One region of the Streptomyces sp. NPDC007205 genome, then DNA from elsewhere that is predicted to be linked to it. Evidence: riboswitches for the same ligand, from Rfam matches in the RefSeq annotation. Region 1 holds a riboswitch; each other region holds the start of a gene.

Region 1 (5,165 bases):
GCCAGCCCCACCGGTTCGCCCTCGCCGCGCTCCTGCTCGAACTCCAGGGCCACGGCCGCGAGTTCCTGGAGGTTCTCGATACGGGTCTCGTCCTGCGGATCGGTGGAGGCCTGCAACTCGGCGAGATACCCGGTGCGTTCGAGGACCGCCTCCAGGACGGTGGCCGGTCCGGCGCCGGACTCGGCGATCGTGCGCAGGTCCTCCATCAGCGTGTTGAACCGCCTGACCGCGTTGGTGGAGCGCGCGGCCATGCCGTACGCCTCGTCCACACGCTTCAGCGCCTGCGGGAAGCTGATCTTCTCGCGCTGGGAGAGCGCGTCGATCATCGCCTCCGCGCGGTCGCCGATGCCGCGCTTGGGGACGTTGAGGATGCGGCGCAGCGGCACCGAGTCCTCGGGGTTGGCGAGGACACGCAGGTAGGCGAGGACGTCCCGGACCTCCTTGCGCTCGTAGAAGCGGACACCGCCGACGACCTTGTAGGGCAGGCCGACACGGATGAAGACCTCTTCGAAGACTCGGGACTGGGCGTTGGTGCGGTAGAAGACGGCGACGTCGCCGGCCTTGGCATCCCCCGCGTCCACCAGGCGGTCTATCTCCTCGGCGACGAACTGCGCCTCGTCGTGCTCGGTGTCGGCGACGTAGCCGGTGATCCGCGCGCCCTGGCCGGCGTTGGTCCACAGGTTCTTCGGGCGGCGGGACTCGTTGCGCTCGATGACCGCGTTGGCGGCGGACAGGATGGTCTGCGTGGAGCGGTAGTTCTGTTCCAGCAGGATCGTCGTCGCGTCCGGGTAGTCCTCCTCGAACTGGAGGATGTTGCGGATCGTCGCACCCCGGAAGGCGTAGATCGACTGGTCCGCGTCACCCACCACGCACAGTTCGGCGGGCGGGATGTCGTACTCGCCGGGCGGGGTGTCCTCATCGTGTTCCCCGGTGCCGACGAGTTCCCGTACCAGCGCGTACTGGGCGTGGTTGGTGTCCTGGTACTCGTCGACCAGGACGTGCCGGAAGCGGCGGCGGTAGTGCTCGGCCACGTCCGGGAAGGCGCGCAGCAGGTTGACCGTCGCCATGATCAGGTCGTCGAAGTCGAGGGCGTTCGCCTCGCGCAGCCGCGACTGGTACAGGGCGTAGGCCTGGGCGAGGGTCTTCTCGAAGCCGTCGGTGGCCTGGGCGGCGAAGTCCTCCTCGTCGATCAGCTCGTTCTTCAGGTTGCTGATCTTGGCGCTGAAGGACTTCGGCGGGAAGCGCTTGGGGTCGAGGTCCAGGTCACGGCAGACCAGGGCCATCAGGCGCTTCGAGTCCGCGGCGTCGTAGATCGAGAACGACGACGTGAAGCCGAGCTTCTTGCTCTCCCGGCGCAGGATGCGCACGCACGCGCTGTGGAAGGTCATCACCCACATCGCGTTCGCGCGTGGGCCGACGAGCTGCTCGACGCGCTCCTTCATCTCGCCCGCGGCCTTGTTGGTGAAGGTGATCGCGAGGATCTGGCCCGGGTGTACGTGCCGCTCGGCGAGGAGGTGGGCGATGCGGTGGGTGAGCACACGGGTCTTGCCGGAGCCGGCGCCGGCGACGATGAGCAGCGGGGAGCCGGCGTGCACGACCGCGGCGCGCTGGTTGTCGTTCAGCCCTTCCAGGAGGGCCGCCGCGTCGAGCGCGGGGCGGGGGGCGCCGTCGCGGTAGTAGGCGTCCCGGTCCGGTGGCGCGTCGAACTTCCCGCCGAACAGATCGTCCGGAAGCGGCTCCGGACCGTGATCGTCCTCGGGCGGCGGCGGGGGCTCCTCCTCGCGCCCGCGAGGGGGCTGGAGGTCCGCCAGGAAGCTGTCGTCAAAGAGGCTGCTCATCGCTCTACGAGTCTAGGGCGCCCCACCGACAACCGGTCGCCGTCCCGAGAAGTCGGGCCCGCGGGCGGAGCGGCGACGTCCGAGGACACCGCCCTTACGCTGCGGAATCGTCCGATGACGTGAACGTGATACGGAGGTCAGATCACGAAAATGTATCGGACATATCACGCACCAACCTTCACACTAGTCACACCAGTTGGCTAGGTTGCCGTCAGGCCGCGTGCGCGGCCTCCGCCGAGTCCGGCGCGCCCGCACGGCGCCCGGAGCCGGGGACCCACCGATCCTGGGGTGAATCGGCCGACTCCCGCCCGGGACGAGGCCGTAGGGCAACCCTTCCGAACCCCCGCCCGAACCCGACAGCTAACCCGGTAGGCGGCTCACTGGAAGGAGTCGCCTCCCTTGGCGTCGCACCGCAAGACGCGTCCCGGCGGAACCATCGGGACGGGCCTCCGCACCCCCGCCCTCGCCACCGCCGCCCTCACCTCCATGGCCGTGCTCTCGCAGACCGCAGAGGCCGTCCCGAGCACCGATCGCACCAAGCCGAGCCTGGAGGAGGTCGAGAAGAAGGTCGACGACCTCTACCGCCAGGCGGAGTCGGCGACCGAGAAGTACAACGCGGCCAAGGAGCGGACAGGAAAGCAGCGGGGCCGGGCCGACGCCCTGCGCGACGATGTCGCCCGGCGCACCGAACGCCTCAACAAGGCCCGCGAGGAGCTGGGCTCCTTCGCCGCGGCCCAGTACCGCACCGGCGCCGCCTCTCCCGGCACGACCACCTTCCTGCTCGCGGACAGCCCGCAGGACTACTTCGACCAGAGCCAGCTGATGAACCGGCTGACCTCGCGGGAGAAGAGCGCGGTCGACGACTACATCGGCGAGCAGGCCGCGACCATGAAGAAACGGCGGGAGGCCGCGGAGAGCCTTCAGTCGCTGACCGACTCGCAGCACGACCTGCAGACCGCCAAGGCCACCGTCCAGAAGAAGCTCGCCTCCGCGCGCGAGCTGCTGTCGCAGCTGACGGCCCAGGAGAAGGCGCGGCTGGCCGCCGTCGAGCGGGAGAAGCAGCAGGAGGCGGCACGCAAGGCGGCCGAGCTGGCGAAGCGGCAGGCAGCCCGGCAGCAAGCCGCCTCGTCCTCGTCGCCGTCCTCGTCGTCCGGATCCGGTTCGACGGGCTCCGGCTCGACCGGGTCCACGACATCCAGTTCGTACGACACGAAGGCCGAGAAGGCGATCGCCTTCGCCCGCGCGCAGATCGGCAAGCCGTATGTGTGGGGCGCCACCGGGCCGGACTCCTACGACTGCTCGGGCCTCACCCAGGGCGCCTGGAGGGCGGCCGGAGTCACCCTTCCGCGCACCACGTACGACCAGGTCGATGCGGGCACCACGGTGTCGCTGGCCAATGCGCGGCCGGGCGACCTGGTCTTCTTCTACGACGACATCAGCCACGTCGGCGTCTACATAGGCAACGGCATGATGATCCACGCCCCGAAGCCGGGCGCGTACGTCCGTGAGGAGTCGATCTACTACGGCGGGGAGTCGATCATCCACAGCGTGGTCCGGCCAGGCTGACCGGGCCGGCTGTCCTCGCCCCACACGCGCGTACCGGCGTTTTCGCCCTCCACGCGCGCGTGCCCTTCCCCGGCGGGGACCGTGCGGCTCCCTAGCATCGGGCGCATGCCCGGCATCTCAGGTCTGCGTACGTGGTGGGCGGAGCGGCCTCCCGCGGCCGGAGCCGCCGTGATGGCGACCGGCATCCTGTCGGTGGGGCTGCATCTGACCGGCGCCGAGGCGCTCTCCCGGGTGACGCTCGCGATGACCGGCGTCGGCTGGTCGGTGCTGGCCGCCGACTTCGTCCTGCGGCTGCTCTGCGAACGGCAGCGCTGGGTGGCCGAGGCGGAGAGTCCCGGCGCGCTCACCGCCGTCGCCGCGACCACCGTGCTCGGCACCCGCATCTCGGCGCCGGGCCGGCAGGCCGTGGCCGAGGCGCTGCTGGCGCTCGCGGCACTGCTCTGGCCGGTGCTGCTGGTGCTGGTCGTCCGGCACTGGAGGCGGCGCATGCCGGGAGCGGTGTTCCTGTGTTGTGTGGCCACACAGGGGCTCGTCGTACTGGCCGCGACGCTGGCCGCGGCCGAGCGCACGGCGTGGCTCTCGCACATCGCACTGGTGCTGTTCTGGCTGGGGCTGGTGCTCTACGGCCTCGCGCTGGCCCGTTTCGACGCCCGGCAGGTGCTGGAAGGGGCCGGCGATCACTGGATCGCGGGCGGGGCGCTCGCGATCTCGGCGCTGGCGGGGGCAAAACTGCTCGTCGCCGGGGATGCGGGCCTGTATGCGGCGGGCGTGTATCTGTGGGACGAGGACGACCGCGGTGTGCTGCGCACCGTGACGGTCGCTCTGCTCGTCCTGGACCTGGCCGGGTGTCTCGTGCTGCTGGCCGCCGAGGCGGTGCGGCCCCGGCGCGGCTATGACGTGCGGCGGTGGGCGACGGTGTTTCCGATGGGGATGACGGCGGCGGCGGCGCTGACCGTCGCGACCGTCCTCGGCGTCCCGTGGCTCAGATGGCCGGGACGGGTGCTGCTGTGGGTGGCGGTGGCGGTGTGGCTCGCGGTCGCCACCGGTGCGGTGCGCGCGTTCAGGTCCACAGCACGGCGATGAAGACATTCACCGCTGTCAGCGCACCGACCAGCCCGAACTGGGTCTTGTCCACTGTCTCCTCGTCGCGCTTCACATAGACCAGTCCGAGGATCACGATCAGCAGCGCCAGCTTCACGCCGATCTTGATGGTGTTGATGTGGTGGTCGTCGGCCTGGTTGAGGCCGACCAGGGCCACACCGGTGACCAGCATGGTCAGCGCGCCGTGCAGCATCCCGGGCACGAAACGGGCCGTGCCCCGGCCCATCGCCTTCATCTGGGTGAGGAAACCGCCGAGCAGCGCGGCGATGCCGATGATGTGCAGGCCGACGAAGAGATGGATGAGTACGTCCATGGGGCCGGAGCCTAATTCGTTGGTAACAGCCCCAGGGACGGCAGGGTGCCGTTCCCGGGGTGTTCGAGTGGTGAGGGCCGCCGCATGACGCCCCAGCTCTCGGCTCTTATGTGTCACCGGGTCCGCCGGACACAGCCACGGATGTGGATATATGCGCCCCATAGCAGCCCACGGCTCCCGTCCGTCCCGTTTTCCGCACTTCGGTCACCACGCTGCGTGAAGGCGACGTCTCCGGACCGGCGACACGGTCACATACGGTCGCGTCCGGGTCCGTCGAGGCCAGTTCCGTACACCGCGTTACCCACTTGTCATCGTCGGGCCTAGCGTCCTCCCCCAGGTGACCGGCT
Region 2 (5,165 bases), on a different contig from region 1:
GTACCGCAGTCGACGGCGGCGACGCGCGTCACTTCCGGTCCCCCTCGGTGTGTTCGAGCGTCACACAGGCACCCTTGCTCCACCACTGAGGCAGCATGGCGAGCGCCTCGTCGCCGAGCGGGTTCACGCCGGGGCCGGCGGCCAGCGAGTGGGCCACCAGGACGTGCAGGCACTTGACCCGGTCCGGCATGCCGCCCGCGCTCGGGAAGCCCTTCAGCTCGTCGATCCGGTCCCGGCGCCGGATGTAGTCCTCGTGCGCGGCCCGGTAGGCGGCGGCCAGCTCGGGGTCCGTCTGCAGCCGCTCGGTCATCTCCTTCATCACGCCGTTCGCCTCCAGCGTGCCGATGGCGGAGGACGCCTTCGGGCACGTGAGGTAGTACAGCGTCGGGAAGGGCGTGCCGTCGGGCAGCCGCGGCGCGGTCTCCACGACGTCCGGCTGACCGCACGGGCAGCGGTGCGCGATGGCCCGCAGGCCCCGCGGCGGGCGGCCGAGCTGCTGCTTGAAGGCCTCGACGTCCGCGTCGGTGGGGTCGGTGCGCGGAGTGGGCGGCGGGGGCGATTCCATGACTGCTCTTCGAAGCTTTCTGTCGGTTACGGCCGAAGGCCGGCGTTACTGCTCACTGGTCGGAGGCGTCGGACTTGTCGACGCCGTCCCAGACGTTCGCGTACCAGGGCCGGTGGGCGGCCCCGAGGTCGCCACGGGACTGCTGGGCCGCGCCCGGGTCGACGACCACGTACCCGGTCTCGCCGGGCTTCACATAGTGCAGCCGGCGCCGGATCTGCTGCTCGGCGTAGGAGTCGTCCTGCCAGCGTGCCTTGAGGTCGCGCAGCTGCTCGACCCGCTTGCGGGCCTGCTCCTGCTGCCGCTGGAGGTCGGCGATCTCCGCGCGCTGGGAGACGTACTGCCGCATCGGGTAGGCGAGCGCGACGATCATCGAGCACAGCACCAGCGCGAGCAGCGCCGCCCGGCCGGTGAGCCGGGAGCGGCGGGCCTGCCGTTTGGTCTGGGAGCGGTAGACCCGGGCCGCCGTCTGCTCGCCGAGCAGCCGCAGCCTGGTCGCGGTGGAGAAACGGTCCCGGTCCCTCACGGCCATGTGGCTCTCCCGCCTCCCCTTGCCCTGCGCTTCACACGTGCGTACGTCCCCGGACACGGTACGGGACCGGGTCCGGGGACGTACGTATGACTGGCTAAGACTTAGCCCAGGTTGCGTCAGCCCTTGAAGCGCGGGAACGCGCTGCGGCCCGCGTACACCGCGGCGTCGTCGAGGATCTCCTCGATGCGGAGCAGCTGGTTGTACTTGGCGACGCGCTCGGAGCGGGCCGGGGCGCCGGTCTTGATCTGGCCGCAGTTGGTGGCGACGGCCAGGTCGGCGATGGTGACGTCCTCGGTCTCGCCGGAGCGGTGGGACATCATGCACTTGAAGCCGCTGCGCTGGGCCAGCTCGACGGCGTCCAGGGTCTCGGTCAGCGAGCCGATCTGGTTCACCTTGACGAGCAGGGCGTTGGCGGTGCCCTCCTCGATGCCGCGGGCCAGGCGCTCGGGGTTGGTGACGAACAGGTCGTCGCCGACCAGCTGGACCTTGTCGCCCAGACGGTCGGTGATGACCTTCCAGCCGGCCCAGTCGTCCTCGAACAGCGGGTCCTCGATGGAGACGAGCGGGTAGGCCGCCACGAGCTCCTCGTAGTACTCCGTCATCTCGGCGGCGGAGCGCTCCTTGCCCTCGAAGAGGTACTTGCCGTCCTTGTAGAACTCGGAGGCGGCCACGTCGAGCGCGAGGGCGATCTGCTCGCCGGGCGCGTAACCGGCTTCCTTGATCGCTTCGAGGATGAGGTCGAGGGCCTCGCGGTTGGAGCCGAGGTTCGGGGCGAAGCCGCCCTCGTCGCCGAGGCCGGTGGACAGGCCCTTGTTCTTCAGGACCTTCTTGAGGGTGTGGTACACCTCGGTGCCCCAGCGCAGGGCCTCGGAGAAGGACTCCGCGCCGATCGGGGCGATCATGAACTCCTGGATGTCCACGTTGGAGTCCGCGTGCGAGCCGCCGTTGAGGATGTTCATCATCGGCACCGGCAGCAGGTGCGCGTTCGGGCCGCCGAGGTAGCGGAAGAGGGGGAGGTCGGACGCCTCGGAGGCGGCGTGGGCGACGGCGAGGGAGACGCCGAGGATGGCGTTGGCGCCGAGGGAGCCCTTGTTGTCGGTGGCGTCCAGGTCGAACATGGCCTGGTCGATCAGGCGCTGCTCGGTGGCGTCGTAGCCGACCAGCTCCGGGCCGATCTGCTCGATGACGGCGAGGACAGCCTTCTCGACGCCCTTGCCCTGGTAACGGTTGGGGTCACCGTCGCGCAGCTCGATGGCCTCGAAGGCGCCGGTCGAGGCGCCGGACGGGACGGCGGCACGACCCGTGCTGCCGTCGTCGAGGCCGACCTCGACCTCGACCGTGGGGTTGCCTCGGGAGTCCAGGATTTCCCGGGCTACGACGACGTCGATGGACGGCACGAGCATCTCCTTCTTGGATGTGACGCTGGAAGTGCGGGGCTTGCTGCCTTACGGCTGTGCCTTGCGACTAGAGCCTAACCGTCTCCGGGGGATCGGCCACCGACCGACCGCCCCGTGGACGGGGAGGGGCACACAGACGGTACCCATTGTTCATGGGCGGAACAAAGGGTGGGTGCAGGGGGCACGTAGAAAAGGCGGGGCACGCAGAAACGGCGGGGCACACCGAAGAGGCGGGGCACACCGAAGAGGCGGGGGGCGCACAGAAAAGACCCCGCCCCGGCGCGTACGGGGGAACACGCGCCGGGGCGGGGAGCCCGTGGGGACGGGGGCGGACCCGAGGACTGCCGCCGCTTACTTCAGGTGCAGCTGCTGGCCCGGGTAGATGAGGTTCGCGTCCTCGACGATGTCCTTGTTCAGCTCGAAGAGCTTCTGCCAGCCGCCCTGGACGTGGTGCTCGACGGCGATGGAGCTGAGGGTGTCGCCCTTGACGACCTTGTACTCGCCGTCGCCCTTCTTGACCTTCTTGCCGGTCGGGGTGGTGACGGTCTTGCTCGCGGACGGAGCCGTGCGCTCGGCGGAGCGGGAGGCGGCCTGCTGGTCGGAGCGCGTGGTGGTGCTGGGCGCGGTGCTCTTCGACGAGGTGGTGTTCGAGGACGTGGTGTTCGAGGAGGTGCTGGGCGCAGAGCCGTTGTAGGCGGCGCCCGACAGGCCCGTGCCGCAGACCGGCCAGGCGCCCTTGCCCTGCGCGGCGAGGACCTTCTCGGCGACGGCTATCTGCTGCGCCTGGGTGGCCTGGTTGGCCTGCGGGGCATAGGCGGTGCCGCCGTACGCGGCCCAGGTGGAGGCGGAGAACTGCAGACCGCCGTAGTAGCCGTTGCCGGTGTTGATGGACCAGTTGCCGCCCGACTCGCACTGGGCGACCGCGTCCCACTCGGAGGCGGTGGCGGCGGAGGCGTTGCCGACCGCCATCAGCGGGGCGGCGACGGCGGCGCCGGTGACACCGGCGAGCGTGATGGCGCGGACGGCCTTGGACGGACGACGGTGCTTGCCCTTGCCGGAGAACAGCATGGATCAATCCCCTCACCGACGCCTGCGAGGTGAGCTGTCGGGTTCGGGCCGGTTGAGTTGCCCGGCCGCGCACTCGCTTTCGCGAGGCGCGGCTTCACCCCCAGCCGGTACCGGCGTGAACCGCCGGGCCCGGCACTTACCTTGGGTCCCCCGCTCCTGCCCACGGCGCTTGACGCGACGACTGTTCCCGGGCAACCGCTGGCAGGATTCGGCGTTGCGGCCGCCGGGGCTCGTGGTGACGAGCGGTCCTGACCGTAGACACGTGATCGAGGGAATTTCAAAGACGATCAGGGCTTCTGAGACTCATCCCACACTTTCACCGAATCGGACATCAGCGGCGAAAGGGGGCGTCAACTGCCGCTAGTTTCCGCCCTTTTCGGCACCGACTTCCAGGGTCTGACCGGCGGTGATGTGGTTCGGGTCGGCACCGATGACGCTCTTGTTCCCGTCGTAGAGCGCATGCCACCCGCCGGCGACGCCCAGGGAGTCGGCGATGGAGGCCAGGGTGTCCCCCTCACGCACGGTGTAGGCGTCCGTCGCGCGGCCGGCGTGACGGCCGGAAGAGGGGGCATTCTGACCGTTTGTCACGCTTTCGTCCGCACTGCCGCCCCGGTGGCGTCCGCCGCTGCCGAGCGCGCCGGTGTCGACCAGGCTCCAAGAACCGGCGGACTGCTGGTAATTGTCCGATTCGTCGGTACCGGGGGTTGCCGTCGGTGAGCTGCCATCGCCCTGCGAGCCGCCACCGTCGGAGGAACCGGTCTTGTCGGGCTTGTCGGACTTGGGGGTACCGGTTCCAGCGGAGCCCCCGGGCGCCTCCGGGGTCTTCGTGGCGTGGTGGCTCTGGTGCGGAGACGGCGTGGCGCCCGAGTCCGACGGGGAGCCGGAGGCAGCCGGACCCGAGGAGGCCGAGCCGGAGGAATCCGAACCGGAGGCCGAGTTGGAGGTCGAGTCGGAGCCGGAGTCGGAACCAGAGCCGGATGCGGACGAATCCGGCAGACCGGACGGGTCGGAGCTGTCGGCCGAGCCGGAGGTGTCCCCGGAGCCGCCCGTGTCACCCGACCCGCCGGTGCCGCCGGGGCCGCCGACGCCGGTGTCGACGTCGACCGAACCGGAGTCGGAGGTCAGGCCGGAGAGGACGGCGCAGGTGGCCCACCGCTTGGTGCCCTGGTCGGCCAGGATCTTCTCGGCGACGGCTATCTGCTGCGAGCGGCTGGCCTGGTCGGCGCTGTCGGCGTACTGCGTGCCGCCGTACTTGCCCCAGTCGTCCTGCGAGATCTGCAGGCCGCCGTAGTAGCCGTTCCCGGTGTCCGCGCTCCACGAACCGCCGCTCTCGCACTCGGCGACCTTGTCCCAGGTGGTGCCGTCGGCCGCGTGGGCGCTCGCCGCGCCGAGCAGCGGGATGGCGATGGCGGAGCCGGTCACTCCGGCCGCGACGAGGAGGGCCGGAGCCTGACGGGGGCGACGGTGACGACCGTTCCCGGAGAGCATGCGGAAGCCTTTCGTGCGACAGCAGGACCGGCGCGGCGCACTGAAACCCTTCGCCACGCTGATGGGTGAACGTATCGGCAGACGATCACTTGTCACAAGTTAATGCCGCGCAGATCAC
Region 3 (5,165 bases), on a different contig from region 1:
GGCCTGAGGTGCCGTACTGGCCGCGGCCGACAACGCTTCCGCAAGCCCTCCGAGCTCCACATGCACGACCAGCACCGGCTTACCGGGAACCGCCGCCGCAGCCGACCGCAACGCCTCCGCCAACTCCGCATCCCCCGGCGACGCCTCCCCGATGGCCGGTATCGCCGTCACCACGACGGAGTCGCACGTGTCGTCGGCCAGCGCCCGCGTCAACGCCCGATGGAAATCCTCCGCCGTCGCCCCCGTCGTCAGATCCACCGGACGCGACGGCCGCAGCCCCTCGGCGAGACAGCGGTCGTACGTCAGCACCCCCAGCGACTCGGAGTTCCCGAGGATCGCCACCCTGGGCCCCGCCGGAAGCGGCTGCCGCGCGAGCAGCAACCCGGCGTCGACCAGCTCGGTGATCGTCTCGACCCGGATCACCCCGGCCTGCCGCAGCAGCGCGGAGACGGTCGCGTGCGGCAGCCGGGTCGCCCGTACCGCGTGCCCCTGGGGCGCGGAGCCTACTCCCTGCACCACGACCAGCGGTTTCGCCGCCGCCGTCCGCCGTGCGAGGCGCGTGAACTTGCGGGGGTTGCCGATGGACTCCAGGTACATGAGGGCGACGTCGGTCTCGGGGTCGTCGTACCAGTACTGGAGGACGTCGTTGCCGGAGACGTCCGCGCGGTTGCCGGCGGACACGAAGGTGGACACGCCCGTGTCCCCGGTGACCCCTCCCCCGCGCCGGTGCAGCCGGGACAGCAGGGCGATGCCGATGGCGCCGGACTGCGCGAACATGCCGATGCGGCCGGGGCGGGGCATCTCAGGGGCCAGGGAGGCGTTCAGCCGGACGTCCGGTGCGGTGTTGATGATCCCGAACGCGTTCGGGCCGATGATCCGCATGCCGTACGCGCGCGCCTGCCGCACGAGCGCCCGCTGCCGCTCGCGCCCCTCGGGCCCGCTCTCGGCGTACCCGGCGGAGAGCACCACGAGCCCCTGCACCCCGTGTTCTCCGCATTCGGCGACCACGGCGGGCACGTACCCGGCCGGTACGGCGACGACGGCGAGGTCCACCGGGCCGTCGATGTCCCGCACGGACCGGTGCGCCGGCACCCCGTCGACCTCCTCGACGCCCTCCGGGAAGGCCTTGTTCACGGCGTACAGCCGGCCGCCGTACCCGGCGTCCCTGATGTTGCCGAGGACGCTGCGGCCGACGCCGCCGGGGGCGCGGCCGACGCCGATGACCGCCACGGAACCGGGCGCGAGGAGCCGCCGTACCGAGCGGGCCTCGGCGCGCTGTTCCCGCGCGCGCTGCACGGCGACGGAGCGGTCGGTGGGTTCGAGATCGAACTCCAGGCGTACGACGCCGTCCTCGAAGCTGCGCTTCTGGGTGTAGCCGGCGTCCGTGAACACCTTGATCATCTTGCTGTTGGCGGGCAGCACCTCAGCGGCGAAGCGACGGATGCCGCGCTCGCGGGCGACGGCGGCGATGTGCTCCAGCAGGGCGGAGGCGACCCCGCGGCCCTGGTGGGCGTCCTGCACGAGGAAGGCGACCTCGGCCGTTTCAGGAGGGGCGGGCGCGGAGCGCCCTCCGGCAAGGGCGGTGGGAGACGGGTGGGCGGGCGCGGAGGCGGGCAGACCGTCGGCACCGATGCGGTCATAGCGTACGGTGGCGATGAACTCGCCGCCGATGGTGGCCGCGAGTCCCACCCGGTCCACAAAGTCGTGGTGCGTGAAGCGGTGGACGTCCTTGGCGGAGAGCCTGGGGTACGGCGCGAAGAAGCGGTAGTACTTCGACTCGTCCGAGACCTGCTCGTAGAAGCTGACCAGGCGGTCGGCGTCATCAATGGTGATGGGCCGGATGCGGGCGGTTCCCCCGTCGCGCAGCACCACGTCCGCCTCCCAGTGGGCGGGGTACTGGTGCCGGTCCTGCCGGTCCGCCGAGGTCTGCATGGGCCCCAGAGTACGGCTCGCGTACGACAACGGCGCGGGGCAGTCTGTGGAGGACGACGACTCGGACCGAGGCCGCGGTCCGACGACACGCCGGGGCAGGCCGAAGGCCCGCTCCGGGCACGCTTCACGATATGGGAAACTGGTCTAGACAACCCTGAAGACTGAAGGGCAGCAACACATGGCTGAGCGCCGCGTCAACGTCGGCTGGGCCGAGGGCCTCCACGCCCGCCCCGCCTCCATCTTCGTCCGAGCCGCCACGGCCGCAGGCGTCCCGGTGACGATCGCCAAGGCTGACGGCACCCCCGTCAACGCGGCCTCCATGCTGGCTGTCCTGGGCCTGGGCGCCCAGGGCGGCGAGGAGATCGTCCTCGCCTCCGACGCCGAGGGCGCGGACGCCGCCCTGGACCGTCTGGCCAAGCTGGTCTCCGAGGGCCTGGAAGAGCTGCCCGAGACCGTCTGAGCAAGGCGCGGGAGCCGCGCCGCCCATTCCGGGTGGCGCGGCTTCCGCGTTTTCCGGACCGTGAATTCAGGGCGCATGATAAAAGGGCGTCGGAAATTCACTCCCGACGAATAGACCCTTCTTTGTATACGGCGCCCGTGTTAATGCCGAAGACTCGACATGTTTACGGCGTGTTGCGAAGTCCTCACACGATCGGCGGACCCGGGAAAACGCAGCCGGTGCGCGGCCGTCGCCCGCTCGGTGTGCAGCGCCGTGACCGCCCGCGCACGCTCGCCGTCGCCGCGCGCCACCGCGTCGACGATGGCGCCGTGTTCCGCCCAGGCCTCCACCGGGCTCGGCGGCGCCTCCACCGCGTACATCCAGGCGATCTTGTGCCGCAGCTGGCCGAGCATCGCGGTCAGCGAGGGGCTGCCACAGGCCTGGGCGAGCGTTTCGTGGAACCAGCCGCCCAGGGAGCGCAGATCGTCGCTGTGGCCCCGCCTGGCCCGCTCCTGACCGAGCCTGACCAGGCCGCGCAGCACCTTCAGGTGGGCCTCCGTGCGGCGCTGGGCGGCCCGGGCGGCCCCGAGCGGCTCCAGGAGCTTGCGCATCTCCAGCAGGTCGGCGGCCTCCTGCTCGGTCGGTTCGGCCACGCATGCGCCCGCGTGCCGGCGGGTCACCACGAAGCCCTCGGCCTCCAGGGTGCGCAGGGCCTCGCGGACGGGGACCCGTGAGACGCCGTAGCGGCGGGCCAGGACTTCCTCGGTGAGGCGGCCGCCGCGCTCGTGGACACCGGCGACGATGTCGTCCCGGATCGCCGTACACACCGAGTGCGCCGGAATACGCATGACCGACCTCCGTCTAATCCCCGTGAAACGTCGACGATGGACGCGTGTTCCGTGACTCTATTCCAATGCGTCGGACATTCCGACGGCGGGCCGGAATCCATGGATATTTTTTGGTCAGCGGATCCGGTGGGCGCCCCGGAAATCAGCGAAAGCCCCGGCCGGTGCGGGCCGGGGCTGCGCGGGGGGAGGCAGGGTCGTCAGACGTTCACGCCGTGCTTGCGGAGGTAGGCGACGGGGTCGACGTCCGAGCCGTAGTCGGGGGTCGTACGGGCCTCGAAGTGGAGGTGCGGACCGGTGACGTTGCCGGTCGCGCCGGACAGGCCGATCTGCTGGCCCGGGGTGACCTGCCGGCCCACCGTGACGCCGATCGACGACAGATGGCCGTACTGGGTGTACATGCCGTCGGCCATCCTGATCACGATCTCGTTGCCGTACGCGCCGCCCCACCCGGTGGAGACGACGGTGCCCGTGCCGACCGCGTGAACGGGCGTGCCGCTGGCCGCGTGGAAGTCGATGCCCGTGTGGTGGCCGGAGGACCACAGGGAGCTGCCGGCCTGGTAGCCGGTGGAGACGTAGGAGTTCGCTATCGGGACCACGAAGGCGTTCAGCTGCTTGCGCTCGGCCTCCCTGGCGGCGCGCGCCCTGGCCTCGCGGATCTCCTGGGCCCTCTTGGCCGCTGCCTGCTCGGCCGCCTTCTGGTTGGCGGCCTGCTGCTGGGCGGCGGCCTGTGCGTCGATCTGCTCGGCGATGTCGTCGCCGACGCTGATCACCGGGGTGAGGCCGGTCTGCTCGGCGGTGTTCTCGGCGGCCGTCGCCGGGGACGCCGCGAGGGTGCCGATGACGCCGGTGGTGGTGAGGGCCGCGATGCCGGCCGCCTGAGCGGTGGTGCGCTTGACCCGGCCGGGCTTGCGGTGCTTCCCGGTGGCGCACATGAACGCCATGAAGTGGCTGGTCCTTTCCTTCCCTCTCGCCTACCGGGTTAGCTGACGGGTTCGGAGCAGGAAGGTCTCCTACGGACCCCCTCGCTCACGCGTGGGCGTCCGATTCACCCCAGGGACTTGGGCCCCTCCAGCCGCGAAGGCGGCGACAGGAGGGTGGGTCCCCGGCTCCCCTGGCTCGCGCCGTACGGGGACTCGGCGATGGCTGTCCGGTGCCGCGGGTGCGGCGCACTGCCTGACGAACAGCCCGGACGACGCTACGGAAGGCGGCTTTCGAATCCCAAACGAATCCGGGCCTTTGTAGCGCATCCCACAGGGCAGACAGGCAACCTCCGCCTCAAATCGGGCATCTGGGGAAGGGAGTGGAAGAGCTGGGGCCCTGACGGTGTGTAGACCGTCAGGGCCCCACGCGTGCGTGCCGTTGTTACTCGGCCGCCACCACGGTCACTTCGCCGATGCCGAGCGCCTCGACCGGCGCCTTGATCTGGGCCGCGTCACCGACGAGGACGGTCACCAGGCGGTCCACCGGGAAGGCGTTCACGACGGCCGCCGTGGCCTCCACCGTGCCCGTCGCGGCCAGCTGCTGATACAGCGTCGCCTGGAAGTCGTCGGGCAGGTGCTGCTCGACCTGGTCGGCCAGCGTGCTCGCCACGGCCGCCGCGGTCTCGTACTTCAGCGGCGCCACCCCGACGAGGTTCTGCACGGCCACGTCCCGCTCGGCGTCGGTCAGGCCGTCCGCCGCGAGGGTCCGCAGCACCTTCCACAGGTCCTCCAGCGCGGGACCGGTGTTGGGGGTGTCCACGGAGCCGCTGATGGCGAGCATCGAGGCGCCCGTGCCGTCCGGTGCGGACCGCAGGACCTGTCCGAAGGCGCGCACCCCGTAGGTGTAGCCCTTCTCCTCGCGCAGGACGCGGTCCAGGCGGGAGGTGAGGGTGCCGCCGAGGCAGTAGGTGCCGAGCACCTGGGCGGGCCACACACGGTCGTGCCGGTCGGCGCCGACGCGGCCGA

The links. Region 1 has a riboswitch for cyclic di-AMP ahead of ABZ624_RS00345 (NlpC/P60 family protein). Riboswitches for the same ligand answer to the same signal wherever they lie in the genome.
Region 2: another riboswitch for cyclic di-AMP. It lies ahead of ABZ624_RS27525 (transglycosylase family protein); the one in region 1 lies ahead of ABZ624_RS00345 (NlpC/P60 family protein).
Region 3: another riboswitch for cyclic di-AMP. It lies ahead of ABZ624_RS26300 (M23 family metallopeptidase); the one in region 1 lies ahead of ABZ624_RS00345 (NlpC/P60 family protein).

What each region holds. Positions count from the first base shown of each region.
Region 1 covers NZ_JBEYEW010000001.1:73,256-78,420, reverse strand. Annotated here, with positions in the region: gene pcrA (DNA helicase PcrA) at 1-1,838, opposite strand, end outside; cyclic di-AMP (ydaO/yuaA leader) riboswitch at 2,061-2,230, shown strand; gene ABZ624_RS00345 (NlpC/P60 family protein) at 2,238-3,404, shown strand; gene ABZ624_RS00340 (tellurite resistance/C4-dicarboxylate transporter family protein) at 3,510-4,487, shown strand; gene ABZ624_RS00335 (hypothetical protein) at 4,465-4,818, opposite strand.
Region 2 covers NZ_JBEYEW010000019.1:44,175-49,339, reverse strand. Annotated here, with positions in the region: gene ABZ624_RS27545 (Ppx/GppA phosphatase family protein) at 1-32, opposite strand, end outside; gene ABZ624_RS27540 (DUF501 domain-containing protein) at 29-565, opposite strand; gene ABZ624_RS27535 (septum formation initiator family protein) at 618-1,094, opposite strand; gene eno (phosphopyruvate hydratase) at 1,211-2,497, opposite strand; gene ABZ624_RS27525 (transglycosylase family protein) at 2,843-3,559, opposite strand; cyclic di-AMP (ydaO/yuaA leader) riboswitch at 3,564-3,737, opposite strand; gene ABZ624_RS27520 (transglycosylase family protein) at 3,920-5,047, opposite strand.
Region 3 covers NZ_JBEYEW010000017.1:118,196-123,360, forward strand. Annotated here, with positions in the region: gene ABZ624_RS26285 (GNAT family N-acetyltransferase) at 1-1,932, opposite strand, end outside; gene ABZ624_RS26290 (HPr family phosphocarrier protein) at 2,111-2,392, shown strand; gene ABZ624_RS26295 (GntR family transcriptional regulator) at 2,533-3,219, opposite strand; gene ABZ624_RS26300 (M23 family metallopeptidase) at 3,417-4,160, opposite strand; cyclic di-AMP (ydaO/yuaA leader) riboswitch at 4,173-4,368, opposite strand; gene ABZ624_RS26305 (pitrilysin family protein) at 4,582-5,165, opposite strand, start outside.